Linked DNA regions of Bdellovibrio bacteriovorus HD100. The protein of the gene in region 1 binds, or shares a complex with, the protein of each later gene. Links are inferred from orthologs where the notes say so. Each region holds a gene or a part of one and is shown on either strand. Other genes may lie near its edges.

Region 1 (5,916 bases):
ATGCCCCAGCTGGTTTGTGGGCGGGCAAAGTCAATCACACGACGAGTGGATGGGCCGGCCACCACTTGGAAGTCACCACCAAGCCCGCGCATCTTGTTGTTGTTGATTTCATTGTAAGCACCCGGCATCGGGTAAGGTCCCAGGTTGAAAAAATGATCCAGTGGGAAGCTGCGACCCAGCGGATGTTTGTATTCCACCGTGTGCAGTTCCCCCCAGGGGATGTCCTGCACCTTTTCAATCGCGTTCAGGAAGGCTTGCGTGATCAGTTGATCCTGATTGCGGTCTTTCCACCAAGGCGAGCTATCATCCAAAACGGCGCGCTCATAAAAGGCCCAGGCATAGGGAGTGGTCAGATAGGTGGCCTTCATCTCTTCCGGCACATCTTTGAGCAGCAGCAATACCAGTTCGTTGTTCCACTGGTGGTAAAGGCTGGCTTCCACGGATTGGGTGTCTGAACGCAAATTCCAGTTTTTCAGGGCATTGAGTTCATTTTCGTATTTCAGATTCTGCGCTTCATCCAGTTGCAGATGATCGTTCAGTTTGTCCAGGAGCTCGCGGGTTTTGTAGTTGAAGTTATCTGTTTGCAGGGTGCGCACGTCATCAGCACTCCACAGGTCTTTTTCGCCCAAGGCGCGCACCAGGGTTTGATAGCGGTCGTCGGACTGCCAGTCGCCGCGAATGTTTTCAGCGATTCCTTCGGGGCGGGAATTGGCCGTGACGATGATACCGTTTTCAGGGTTCACCATGTGGGGTTTGTCAGCCCATGCGAGCACACGCTCGTATTCATCCAGGCCCGAAGCTCCATCCAAAATCATATCCGAGTTCGGGTTTTTCTTAATCGCAATATCACCAAAGATCCACCACGCGATATTTTTCGCATCCGCATACATGACATTCAAGCCGGGGGCCGTTCCGTATTGCAGAGCCTTTTCAAAGTCCGCCATGTTCGGCGCTTTGCCCATTTCAAAAAGGGCTTTCATCGGATTGTTTTCCGGGCGATGATAAGCCCATTTCAACGCCAGACCTTTGCGCTTCAGGGTTTCATCCATGATGGGACCGTGATTTGTCTCGATCATGTTCAGCACCAGATCGTCCGCATCCTTGATTTTGATGGTTTCAGTCCATTCCTGATAAGGAACTTCCTTACCCATAAAGACGGCGGTCTTTTTTTCTTTGTTCAGAGTTTCAGCGTACAAATCCATATCGTCAGAAAGCGACATGGTGAAGCCCCAGGCGTGCTGCCGGCTGTGGCCCAGGATTGCAAACGGCACCAAGGGCAGATAGTGGCCGTAAAGTTCAAATTCTGGAGTCTGAATATGCGCTTCAACCCAGGTTGCGGGGTGAGAAAAACCAATGTGAGGATCATTGGCGAAGATACTTTTGCCAGACTGCGAGCGGCCTGGTCCGATCAGCCACGCGTTGCTGCCTTCAAAGGAAGCCGTGAAAAGATTTTCGGTCAGCAGTTCAAATGGCGTGAATCCCCCCTGAAGACCGGATATTTTTAGAGGTGCTTTCAATGGCACATTGCGAAGGCCCTGGAAGGATTCCGGAGACAGCTTTCCGGCAAGTTCGGTCATCAGGGGATCGGCTTTCAAGGCAATACCAAAGCTATAGGCCATGTGACCGGTCATGATATAGGCATCCAATGGTGAGAAGGGCTGGGGTTTTATTCCGACCAAAGCCATTTCATAAGGGGCCTTTTGAGTGCTGATGTACTGATTCACCCCTTCAAAGTAAGCCTCCATCTCGTCCCACATGGTCTGATCAAAGCGGCCTTCGGCTTTTTCCTTTTCAAGCATGCGCTCAACAGAGCGGCGAAGCATCAGGCTGCGGTACAGTTTGTCGCTGGGAAGGGCCAGTTCACCAAAGACCTCGGCCAGCGTCCCTTGGGTCATGCGACGGGACAGCTCCATTTGGAAAAGTCTTTCACTGGCCATGACAAAGCCCAGTGCTTTCAGGGCATCTTTTTTGGTGGACGCCTTGATGTGAGGAATGCCGTATTGATCCCGAATTACGGTCACGGGCTTCGTCAGCCCTTTAAGAGGCAAGGTGCCTTCCATAGGAGGCAGGGACTGACGCATGAAGAAGTAAACCCCCAAGCAGAAGACGGTAACCAGGATGAAGAATACGAGAAGGCTTCGTTTGAGTGTTTTCATCCCTCAACTGTCGGCGGGGTCCGGTGGGGAGGCAAGAAAACCTTTAATTGCCACCTCGCATATAACGCAGAGTAGGGCCAAAAAATGGCGGGTACTTTTTTACGATCGTGCTATCCTTGGAGGGATGGCCTCTGCATATAAAAAGAACTTTCAATTGGTGTCCGAGTTTAAACCTTCCGGTGATCAGCCGAAAGCAATTGAGCAGATTGCTGAAAACTTCAACGCAGGTTTGAAGCACCAGACACTGCTGGGTGTGACCGGGTCGGGCAAGACCTTCACGATGGCGCACACCATTGCAAACTTGAATCAGCCCGCGCTGGTGCTGGCTCCGAATAAAACTTTGGCAGCGCAATTGTATGCGGAGTTTAAAGAACTGTTCCCGCACAATGCCGTGGAATACTTTGTCAGCTATTACGATTACTATCAGCCGGAAGCTTATATTCCTTCCACTGACACCTATATCGAAAAAGATTCGGCTATTAATGAACAAATCGATCGCATGCGCCACTCGGCGACACGTTCATTGTTTGATCGTCGTGATGTGATCATCGTCAGCTCGGTGTCATGCATTTATGGTTTGGGTTCGCCCGAGGCCTATGAAGGCATGATGATCCAAATCGTCTCCAACACCTCGATGAAGCGCGATCACCTGCTGCGTGAGTTGATCCGTATTCAGTATCAGCGCAACAACGTGGACTTCTCGCGCGGAACAGTGCGAGTGCGCGGCGACAATGTCGAAATCTTCCCTCCGTATGAAGAAGAGCGCGCCGTGCGTGTTGAATTCTTCGGCGACTATATCGAGCGCCTTTCCTGGATTGATCCTTTGACCGGGCAGATTCTGGAAGAACTTGACCAGATTGGTATTTATCCGGGAAGTCACCACGTCACCAGTGATGATTCATTAAAACGCGCCATTAAAACCATTCAGGATGAACTGCGCGATCGTCTGGTGCAGTTGAATCAGGAAATGAAACTGCTTGAAGCCCAGCGACTGGAACAAAGAACTTATTACGACATCGAGATGATGGAACAAATGGGTTTCTGCCAGGGGATTGAAAACTATTCCCGCCACATGACGGGGCGGGGGCCGGGGGAGCCTCCTCCGACGCTGCTTGAATATTTCCCGAAAGATTTTGTTACTTTTATCGACGAGTCCCACGTCACTGTGCCCCAGATCGGGGGGATGTATCGCGGGGACCGTGCGCGCAAAATGAATCTGGTCGAACACGGCTTCCGTCTGCCGTCAGCGCTGGACAACCGTCCTTTGAACTTCCAGGAGTTCGAAGCCATGATGGACAAGGTTGTCTATGTGTCGGCGACGCCGGGCACTTATGAGCTGCAAAAATCCGAAGGGGTTATTGTTGAGCAGATCATCCGACCGACCGGTTTGATTGACCCGATCGTGGAAGTTCGTCCGGTAAAACATCAGGTCGATGATCTGCTGAAGGAAATCCGCATCCGCGTCAGCAAGCAAGAGCGTGTCCTGATCACAACCCTGACCAAACGCTCGGCCGAAGATCTGACCGAGTACTATGAAAATCTGGGCATCAAGGTCAAATACCTGCACAGCGAGATCGACACCATGGAGCGAATGGAAATCCTGCGCGATTTGCGTCTGGGGGTTTTCGACGTTTTGGTGGGGATCAACTTGTTGCGAGAGGGCCTGGATATCCCTGAGGTCAGCCTTGTGGGAATTACCGATGCCGATAAAGAGGGCTTCCTGCGTTCAGAAAGATCCCTGGTGCAAACCATCGGTCGTGCGGCCCGCAACCTGAATGGCCGGGTGATTCTGTACGGAGACACCGTCACTGAAAGTATGGAAAAAGCCATCAATGAAACCGAACGCCGCCGTCGTATCCAGAGTGAATACAACGAGGCCCATGGTATTACGCCTCAGTCTGTGAAAAAACGCATCCGTGATGGTCTGGGCGAAATGTTTGATGGAACAGTTTCCACACCATTGGGTGGTGAAAACAAGTCCGCCGCCATTATGCAGAAGTTTGCGCAACAGCCCGAGAAAATCCAGCAGGAGATCACCAAACTTCGCGCCCGCATGAAAGAGCTTTCTGCGAATCTCGAGTTTGAGGAAGCCGCGAAGATCCGCGACGAAATCAAACGACTGCAGATTGTGGAGCTGAACGTGCGCAGCGGGGAGATCGAACAGGAAAGTGCGGAGGTCGTCAAGGATGGCCTCAAGTAAGTTCGAGGAAGTTCGCGACAAGGTAAAAGAGTTTCCGACGCAAAGTGGTGTTTATCTGATGAAAAACACCGCCGACAAGATCATCTATATCGGGAAAGCGAAGAATCTTAGAAACCGTGTGCGCAGCTACTTTAACGACAGTAAGGACCACAGTCCCAAGACGCGTTTGCTGGTTTCGAACATCTGCGAAGTTGAATACATTCTGACTAAAACCGAGGTTGAAGCATTTTTGCTGGAAGCCTCGCTGATCAAAAAACACCGCCCCAAATACAATATCCGATTGCGCGATGATAAGGCCTATCCTTACATTCGTTTTAGCTGGGGTGATCAGGCGCCAAGACTTTATCTGGCGCGCAAGGTGAAAAAAGACGGGTCTTTGTATTTCGGTCCCTACACTTCGGGTTTGGCCGTGCATGGCACGATCAAGTTTCTGAACAGGACCTTCAAAATCCGCGATTGCACCGATGCGGTCTTTAAATCCCGCACACGTCCTTGCATGACCTATCAGATCGGCCGTTGTACAGCCCCTTGTGTGAAGTACATCACTATGGAAGATTATCGCAACGAAGTCGAAGGGGCGAAGCTGTTCCTGAAGGGGCAAAACAAGAAGGTCATCAAGTCGATGACTGAAAAGATGATGGGCGCAGCGGACGAGGAAAAGTTCGAGGTCGCCGCCCGTTTGCGTGACTCCATTGAGGCCATCAAAGCCATCTTGCAGAAGCAGGCGGTCATCAACGACACCTCCGAGAAAGATCAGGATGCTTTGGGTTACTATGGCGATGAACGGGGTTGTCTGATTGAAACCGTTCACATCCGTGCCGGACGAGTGATCGGCACTAGACCACACTATCTGCCTCACTTTGACCCGAACGACGCCGTCGAAGATCCGCGTGAGTGGCTGGTGGACTTCCTGAATCAGTACTATGAAGACAACTTCATCCCGGACGAGGTTCTGCTGCCATTGGATATTGGCAACGATTTGACCAAGCTGATGGAAGAAGTCCTGAAGGAACGTTCCGGCAGTAAAACCACGGTTCGATTTGCCACCGATGAGCGGGGGCGCAATCTGGTCGACATGGCCCATGAAAACGCCAAGTCTCACTTCCTGAAGTATGTCTCGAAATCCGAAGAAAAGCTGCGGGGCTTGGAGGAGATCAAAGAGCGTTTCAATCTGCCGGAACGTCCGCGTCGTATTGAGTGTTATGATATCTCCACCTTCCAGGGGGCTGAAACCGTGGCCTCTCAGGTGGTGTTTGAGGACGGAGTTCCCGCCAAAGAGCATTATCGTCGTTACAAGATCAAAACTGTTCAGGGGATCAATGACTTTGCCTCGATGTACGAGGTTTTAAGCCGTCGATTCAAACACACAGAATATGATGATCCGCAGCTGATCGTGATTGATGGTGGCAAAGGGCAGTTGTCCCAGGCCATGAAGATACTGGAAGAGATCGGGCGCAAGGACATCCCGGTGGTGGGTCTGGCCAAGGCGCGCACAGAAAGTGATTTCCAAAAGCAGGAAGTGGAGTCGACCGAAGAGCGCTTCTTCCTGCCGGGTCGTTC
Region 2 (5,995 bases), 1.0 Mb from region 1 along the record:
AGCCCGCCGACAGACCACCCATCACTTTCATACCGGTTTTATCAGAACGGCTGTCGGTCATGAATCGTGTGATGACTTCTTCTTCATAGCCACCGACTCCGGCACCGAAATAGATCACGCCACGCATGCCGCCTTCTTTGCCACTCAGGGCATTGTAACGGCCCCACACTGTCATGTCCTGATGACGGCGCTCGATACTGGAAGTGCTGTTGCCTGTGGTATCGGTAAAGTCAGCGTACTCCACCAGAACACTGTAGTGTTTGCGGTGATAGCCGATGGAAAAATTCCGAGGCTGACGGCTTTCCAGATCACCGGAATTGCCGCGTTCATAGCGCATTTCATAGTTGATCGGATACGCGGCCAACAAGGACACCGGCGCTTCGGCCGGCAGCTTCAGGCGCGACTCCTGCGCAAAGGCACCCAGGGACATCAATAGAGTCAATAAACCTGCTGCGAATTTCATTTACTTCACTTCCTGAGATTCAGGATTTGCCGCCGTTTCCGCCTTGATCACCCAGCCGGCTTCTTCCACACAGGAATAAACCATCGGGGTTTCCGCCGAAGTTTCCAGAACCCCCGCCAGAAATTCGCACTCTTTCTTTTTCATTGCGCCCAGTTCTTTCACCAAGCTCTGAACGAACTGATCGTGCGTATAGTAGGTGTCTTTCTTTTCAGCCAGGTCGGATTTCAAGGAAGGCAGCATTTTCAGGATGATCTTCGCCACTTCTTTGCGGGCGGCAAGATCTTCAAGACCGCGCTCTTTGGAATAGATGTCCGTGAACTTTTTCAGCATGCGGGAAAACTGGGTTCCCACGGTGTAGGCATAACCCGTGACATAGTCGCGGAACTTCGCGCGTTCACCCGAGGCATGGAACAGCTCCAGGTTGTTGCGCACAACCGTTTTATTCGGAAGCTCCTGGACACCGAAAAGATCATTCACTTCAAGAGAGCGCACACGTTTCTGGCTTGGCAGGGACTGAGCGATGAAATCAGGATTTCCCGTGTACATCCAGCCCCAGAAATCAGCCAGGCCTTCATTCAGACCGCGCATCATTGTAAGGCGGTGGAACTTCAAAAGGGTGGCTTCATCCAGTTCATCCCCGATCAGCACCGGTTTTTCACGACGACCACGACCCGACAGATCCTCTTGCACGATGGCCGCGTCCTCCATAAAGGATTCACGACTGTGAACACCCGTGTCTTCATCGACAACATCTTTCAGAACCAGTTTGAAGAACAAAGAATGGAAGTGTTCGTGCGCCAGAATTCCGGCGTTGATCGCAATCGCCAGGCCACTTTGAGTGTAAGGGACCACCAGCATGGAATCCGTGGTTCCGTCATAGAAAGCATTGTTGGCGCCGGAAGAACCCTTCACTCTGACGCCCACGCCGACATCGCGAGGCCACTGGTTCACACCACCCGCTCCCAGTTCTTCATCAAGCAGCGCCAGTTTTTGGGTGTGCGCATAGATGGTGACCAGTTGCTGGGTCATTTCATTGGCCGGGATAAAGTCGCCTTGTTTATTTTTAATAAAACGAGCCACCGCAGGGCGGCCATGCAGATTGTTGTTTGTAATGCGCGGGCTGAGGAAGAAACGAACGAATTTACCGGTGACTGTCTGCAGGTCTTCGATCCCCAGCAGCTCCACCGTCTGCAGAGAATAACCGGCTTTTGAGTTGGACTGCGGTGCCAGCACACGGACATTGCCGGACTGATCAGCGCTCTCAGACTGCGGGGCACAGGCACTCAAGGTGCTGGCCACTAAAATTGCTGCTGTGATCCGGCTAAAAACGCGCTTCACAAAGTCCTCTCTAAGTTCTATAAACGGAGGGGTTTCCTCGCTCACTTGACTTATTGCGTTATAGTTATAGTGGAGAATGGCGAAAACCTCAATGAAAACTTAGGGATAGACAAACTTTGTCAGTCTCACCAGAAGTTCGACAGCCCCTGCAAACGCACATTAAGGAAGCCGCCATGGATGTACTTGATTTTGTTACGAAAAATCTGAACCCCGCGCAGAAGGATGCCGTCGAAACCCTGGAAGGGCCTTTGCTTATCCTTGCCGGCGCCGGTTCGGGCAAAACTCGCGTGCTCACCCACCGCATGGCCAACATGATCGGCCAGGGGGTCGCGGCTTCCGACGAAATCCTGTGTGTGACCTTTACCAATAAGGCCGCCAAAGAGATGGAACATCGTATTTACAAGATTCTGTCGGACATGGGCGCCGTGGTCCAAACCCAGCTTTGGATCAGCACATTCCACAGCTTCTGCGTTCGTGTTCTGCGCCAGCACATCACACTTCTGGATTACAAGCCCTTCTTCGGTATCTATGATTCCTCCGATCAGCTCAGCCAGATCAAGAAAGTCATGACCGCGCTGGATATTAACGACAAGATGTATCCCGCGAAAAACTTCCAGAGCCGTATCAGCAGCGCCAAGATGATGGGTCTTTCCCCGGAAGGTTTGGAAAAATCCTCGAAGCGTTTGATGGATCAAAAGACCGTGGAAGTTTACAAAGCCTATGAGCGCGAAATGAAAAAGGCCAACAGCCTTGATTTCGATGATCTGCTTTTGAAAACCTATGATCTGTTCCGCATGTACCCAGATGTTCTGCAGATGTATCAGAAAAAATTCCGCTACATCATGGTGGACGAGTACCAGGACACCAATCACATTCAGTACCTTCTGGTGCAGATGCTGGCTTCCGCTCACCGCAACTTGTGCGTAGTGGGTGACGAGGATCAGTCGATCTACAGCTGGCGTGGGGCCGACATCAAAAACATCCTGGATTTTGAAAAAGACTTCCGTGATGCGAAGGTGATCAAGCTTGAGGAAAATTACCGATCCAGCGCCAACATCGTCAATGGCGCCACGGCCGTAATCAAAAACAACTCGCAACGCAAAGACAAAACTCTTTTCACATCGAACGATCCGGGTGATCTGATTCACGTGCGCGAGGAAAAGAACGAGTACGAAGAAGGCCGCTTTGTCGCCAAGACCATTCAGTCGATGATGAATGAGGGCGAAGGCTCTTACAACGACTATGCGATCTTCTATCGCACCAATGCCCAGTCGCGCGTTCTGGAAGAACAGCTGCGCACCATGGGCATTCCGTATCGCCTGGTGGGCGGCGTGCGCTTCTATGAACGCATGGAAATCAAAGACATGATTTCCTACCTGAAGCTGTCCATCAATCCGGCGGATGATATCGCCTTAAAGCGCATCATCAACGTTCCAGCCCGCGGTATCGGCAAAACCACGATTGAAAAAATCGAAGAATACGCGGCTCATAAAAACTTGAGCATGTTCGAAGCGGCCGAAAAAGCCTGCGAAGAGCGCCTGTTCAATGCCGGCACCACCGGCAAGATCCGTCGTTTTATCGACCTGATGAAAGACCTTCAGCAAAACGCCCAGCATCTGAAACTGCTGGAATTCTTTGCCGTGGTTCTGGATCGCACGGAATATCTGGCGGCTTTGAAAAAAGACGAATCTCCGGAATCCCAGGCGCGCATCGAAAACTTGGAGGAACTGGACAACGCCATTGCCCAGTTCGTGCAAGAGCGCGGTGAAGAATCCACACTGATCAGCTTCCTGGAAGAAATGGCTTTGGTTAACGATGTCGATTCTTTGGATCAGGAGCAGAATTCAGTGACCATGATGACCCTGCACATCTCCAAGGGTCTTGAGTATCCGTACGTGTTTGTGGTGGGGCTTGAAGAAAATCTGTTCCCAAGTGCGCGCAGCGCAGAAAGCGACAACGAGCAGGATGTCGAGGAAGAGCGCCGCCTGGCTTACGTGGGCATGACTCGCGCTCGTCAGAAGCTGTGGCTGACCTATGCGAAAATGAGACGCGTGTGGGGCCAGGAGCAGTTCAATCCTCCGTCGCGATTCATTAAGGAAATCCCGCAGAATCTGATCGACTTTAAAACGTCCGCCGAAGCGCCGCGCTTTATGGCCCGCTATGGTTCCAGCTCTTATGACTCTGACTTTGGCGGCACGCCGAAATGGGGCGCCACTAGCAGCGATCGCAACCGCGCACGCACACAAAGTTACGATGATGCACAAGACTTCCCGGATTACGAAAATGACGGGGCCGGCTCTGCACCCTTTTCCAAAGGTATGCGCGTCAGACACCCGACGTTTGGTGTCGGCACCGTGTATGCCACGGAAGGCACTGGCGAAAACTTCAAAGTCAGCGTGATGTTCACGGATAACACCGTGAAGAAATTCGTTGTGAAGTACGCCCGCCTGGAGCGCGTGTAGTCATATTTTTTTGTTGCACCAACGTGAGGATAACTGACAAACTTCTTCGGGTTACTAACAAGGAGTAATTAATGAAAAAGTTGATCGTTGTCCTTTGCCTATTGTCCTCTTCTGTTTCCTTCGCGGCTAGAAACGTCGCTTCTTATGGCGGGAAAACTGCCAGCATCAATCTGGGCATGAACAGCTCTGCATTGAACATCGGTGGCCGTATGGAATTCGACGATGCTCAAGGTGCACTGGGGGCTTACCTGTTCCTGCAAACTGAAAAGAAAGACGCAGGCATCCCACAAGTTCTGAGCTTCGGTGCTCACTCTTTGTTGAGACTTGTTGAAGCTTCCAACGTCACGGCATTCCTGGCTCCAGGTATTGGCATCTCCATGATCAAAATGGATGGCGCTGATGATAAAACCGTTGTGGGCGCAAGCTTCCGTTACGGCGCTCAGTTCAAACTTCCGAATGGCGCGGGTGCCTTGGGTATCGAGCGTTTTGAAGCTTGGAACTGGTTCGACGAAGACACTTCTTCTTCTGTCGCATTCACTTCGGCAGTTTATTCTTTCAATTTCTAATTAAAGAATTTATCGCGATTCACCTAAAAAGCCCGGCTCTGACCGGGCTTTTTTCGTTTGGCCCCCGAATGTTAAAGCGAATCCGTCTCGCGGAATCGTCCTTCTCTCACTCAAAAGTCGTAGTCATAACGTCAAAGAACCCTCTCATTGTTTTATTTCCCTTATGTTTGCGCCCTTCGCTCCGATCAATGAGGGTCGTTAAATTTTCTTTACATCTGTTCACCAAAGGGCGTTTATGAGAACCTGGAGTTTAAAAGCAAAACTGACTTTAATGGGATTGTCTGTTGCCCTGCTTGCTGCCACCAGCGGAGCTTTGGGCTTCTATTTCCTGCACAAGGTCAGCGCAGAGTACAACATAGTTGCACACGAAAACCTGCCCTCACTTAAAGAACTGGCCGATCTTCGCTCCACCATCCGCGAACTGCGCCTGCATGTTCGCAGCATCGGCCTTGCTGGAAACACACAGGAAGAAGTGAACATCTATATAGAAAAATCCAAAGAACAGATTGCCAACCTTGAAAGGCACATCGAAGCCTACGAAAAGATCGACCCTTCCGCAAAAGACCGTGCAAGCTATAAGGAATTCATCGCCGGGTGGCATGAGTTCAAATCCTTCGGTGGTGAGATTCTGTCCATGAGTGCGAACTATCAGGAAAACGAATCCAAGGTCGTATCTTTGATTCGCGATGTGTGTCCGGCCAAAGCCCAAAAAATCTATGCTCCCCTTCTGAACGAAACCACTTATCAGGTTCAGTATGCGGATCGCTCCGCCCACGAAGCCACAGCGGCGGAAAAGCAGGCCCGCTTCTGGGTGACAGTCTTTGCCGCCGTATCAATTGTCCTGGCGGGACTGGTTTCTTTCTTTGCATCGTCTTCCATCGCCAAAACGGTCAAACAGATCTGTGACGCCCTGGCGGACAACTCGCAGGAAGTACACAAAGCCGCCAGCTATCTTTCCGAAACCAGCGTGACTGTGCAAAACGGCGCCAGCAAAGCGTCTTCGATGCTGGAAGCCAGCACGGCCTCGATCAGCCAGATTGAAGCCATCGTGAAAATCAGCAGTGAGCGCGCCCTGCAGGCCAAGGTCGCTTCCGAAGAATCAAAAACTTCGGCAGAAGATGGCTCCGGTGCGATCAAACAACTGATGCACTCGATGGAAAAGATCA

The links.
Region 2: the proteins of uvrB (region 1) and BD_RS15285 are in contact, whole or in part, in a crystal structure (PDB 7EGT), measured with the Thermus thermophilus proteins. The link is inferred for Bdellovibrio bacteriovorus HD100 from one-to-one orthologs. Residues at the interface, in WP_096411307.1 of Thermus thermophilus: Glu23, Leu25, Arg26, Asp27, Gly28, Glu29, Arg30, Phe31, Arg55, Glu326, Asp327, Phe328, Glu379, Ser382, Gln383, His398, Gly400, Arg401; in WP_096412145.1 of Thermus thermophilus: His654, Arg656, Phe657, Gln666, Asp668, Glu669, Lys680, Arg681, Leu682, Ser683, Lys685, Tyr686, Ala687.

What each region holds. Positions count from the first base shown.
Region 1 is NC_005363.1:2,206,196-2,212,111, reverse strand. Bases 1,928-4,818 are described here. They hold uvrB (excinuclease ABC subunit UvrB), read left to right. Parts: upstream 1,928-2,280; coding sequence 2,281-4,356; downstream 4,357-4,818. Other genes in these bases: uvrC (excinuclease ABC subunit UvrC), read left to right, coding at 4,343-4,818; BD_RS10585 (penicillin acylase family protein), read right to left, coding at 1,928-2,156. In the rest of the region: more of BD_RS10585, read right to left, coding at 1-1,927; more of uvrC, read left to right, coding at 4,819-5,916. UniProt on the Escherichia coli protein: The UvrABC repair system catalyzes the recognition and processing of DNA lesions. A damage recognition complex composed of 2 UvrA and 2 UvrB subunits scans DNA for abnormalities.
Region 2 is NC_005363.1:3,247,970-3,253,964, forward strand. What follows is about bases 1,649-4,618. They hold BD_RS15285 (ATP-dependent helicase), read left to right. Parts: upstream 1,649-1,974; coding sequence 1,975-4,263; downstream 4,264-4,618. Other genes in these bases: BD_RS15280 (hypothetical protein), read right to left, coding at 1,649-1,801; BD_RS15290 (hypothetical protein), read left to right, coding at 4,335-4,618. Outside these bases: BD_RS15275 (hypothetical protein), read right to left, coding at 1-463; more of BD_RS15280, read right to left, coding at 464-1,648; more of BD_RS15290, read left to right, coding at 4,619-4,829; BD_RS15295 (methyl-accepting chemotaxis protein), read left to right, coding at 5,065-5,995. UniProt on the Escherichia coli protein: A helicase with DNA-dependent ATPase activity. Unwinds DNA duplexes with 3'-5' polarity. Translocates on single-stranded DNA with 3'-5' polarity. Initiates unwinding more efficiently from a nicked substrate than double-stranded DNA.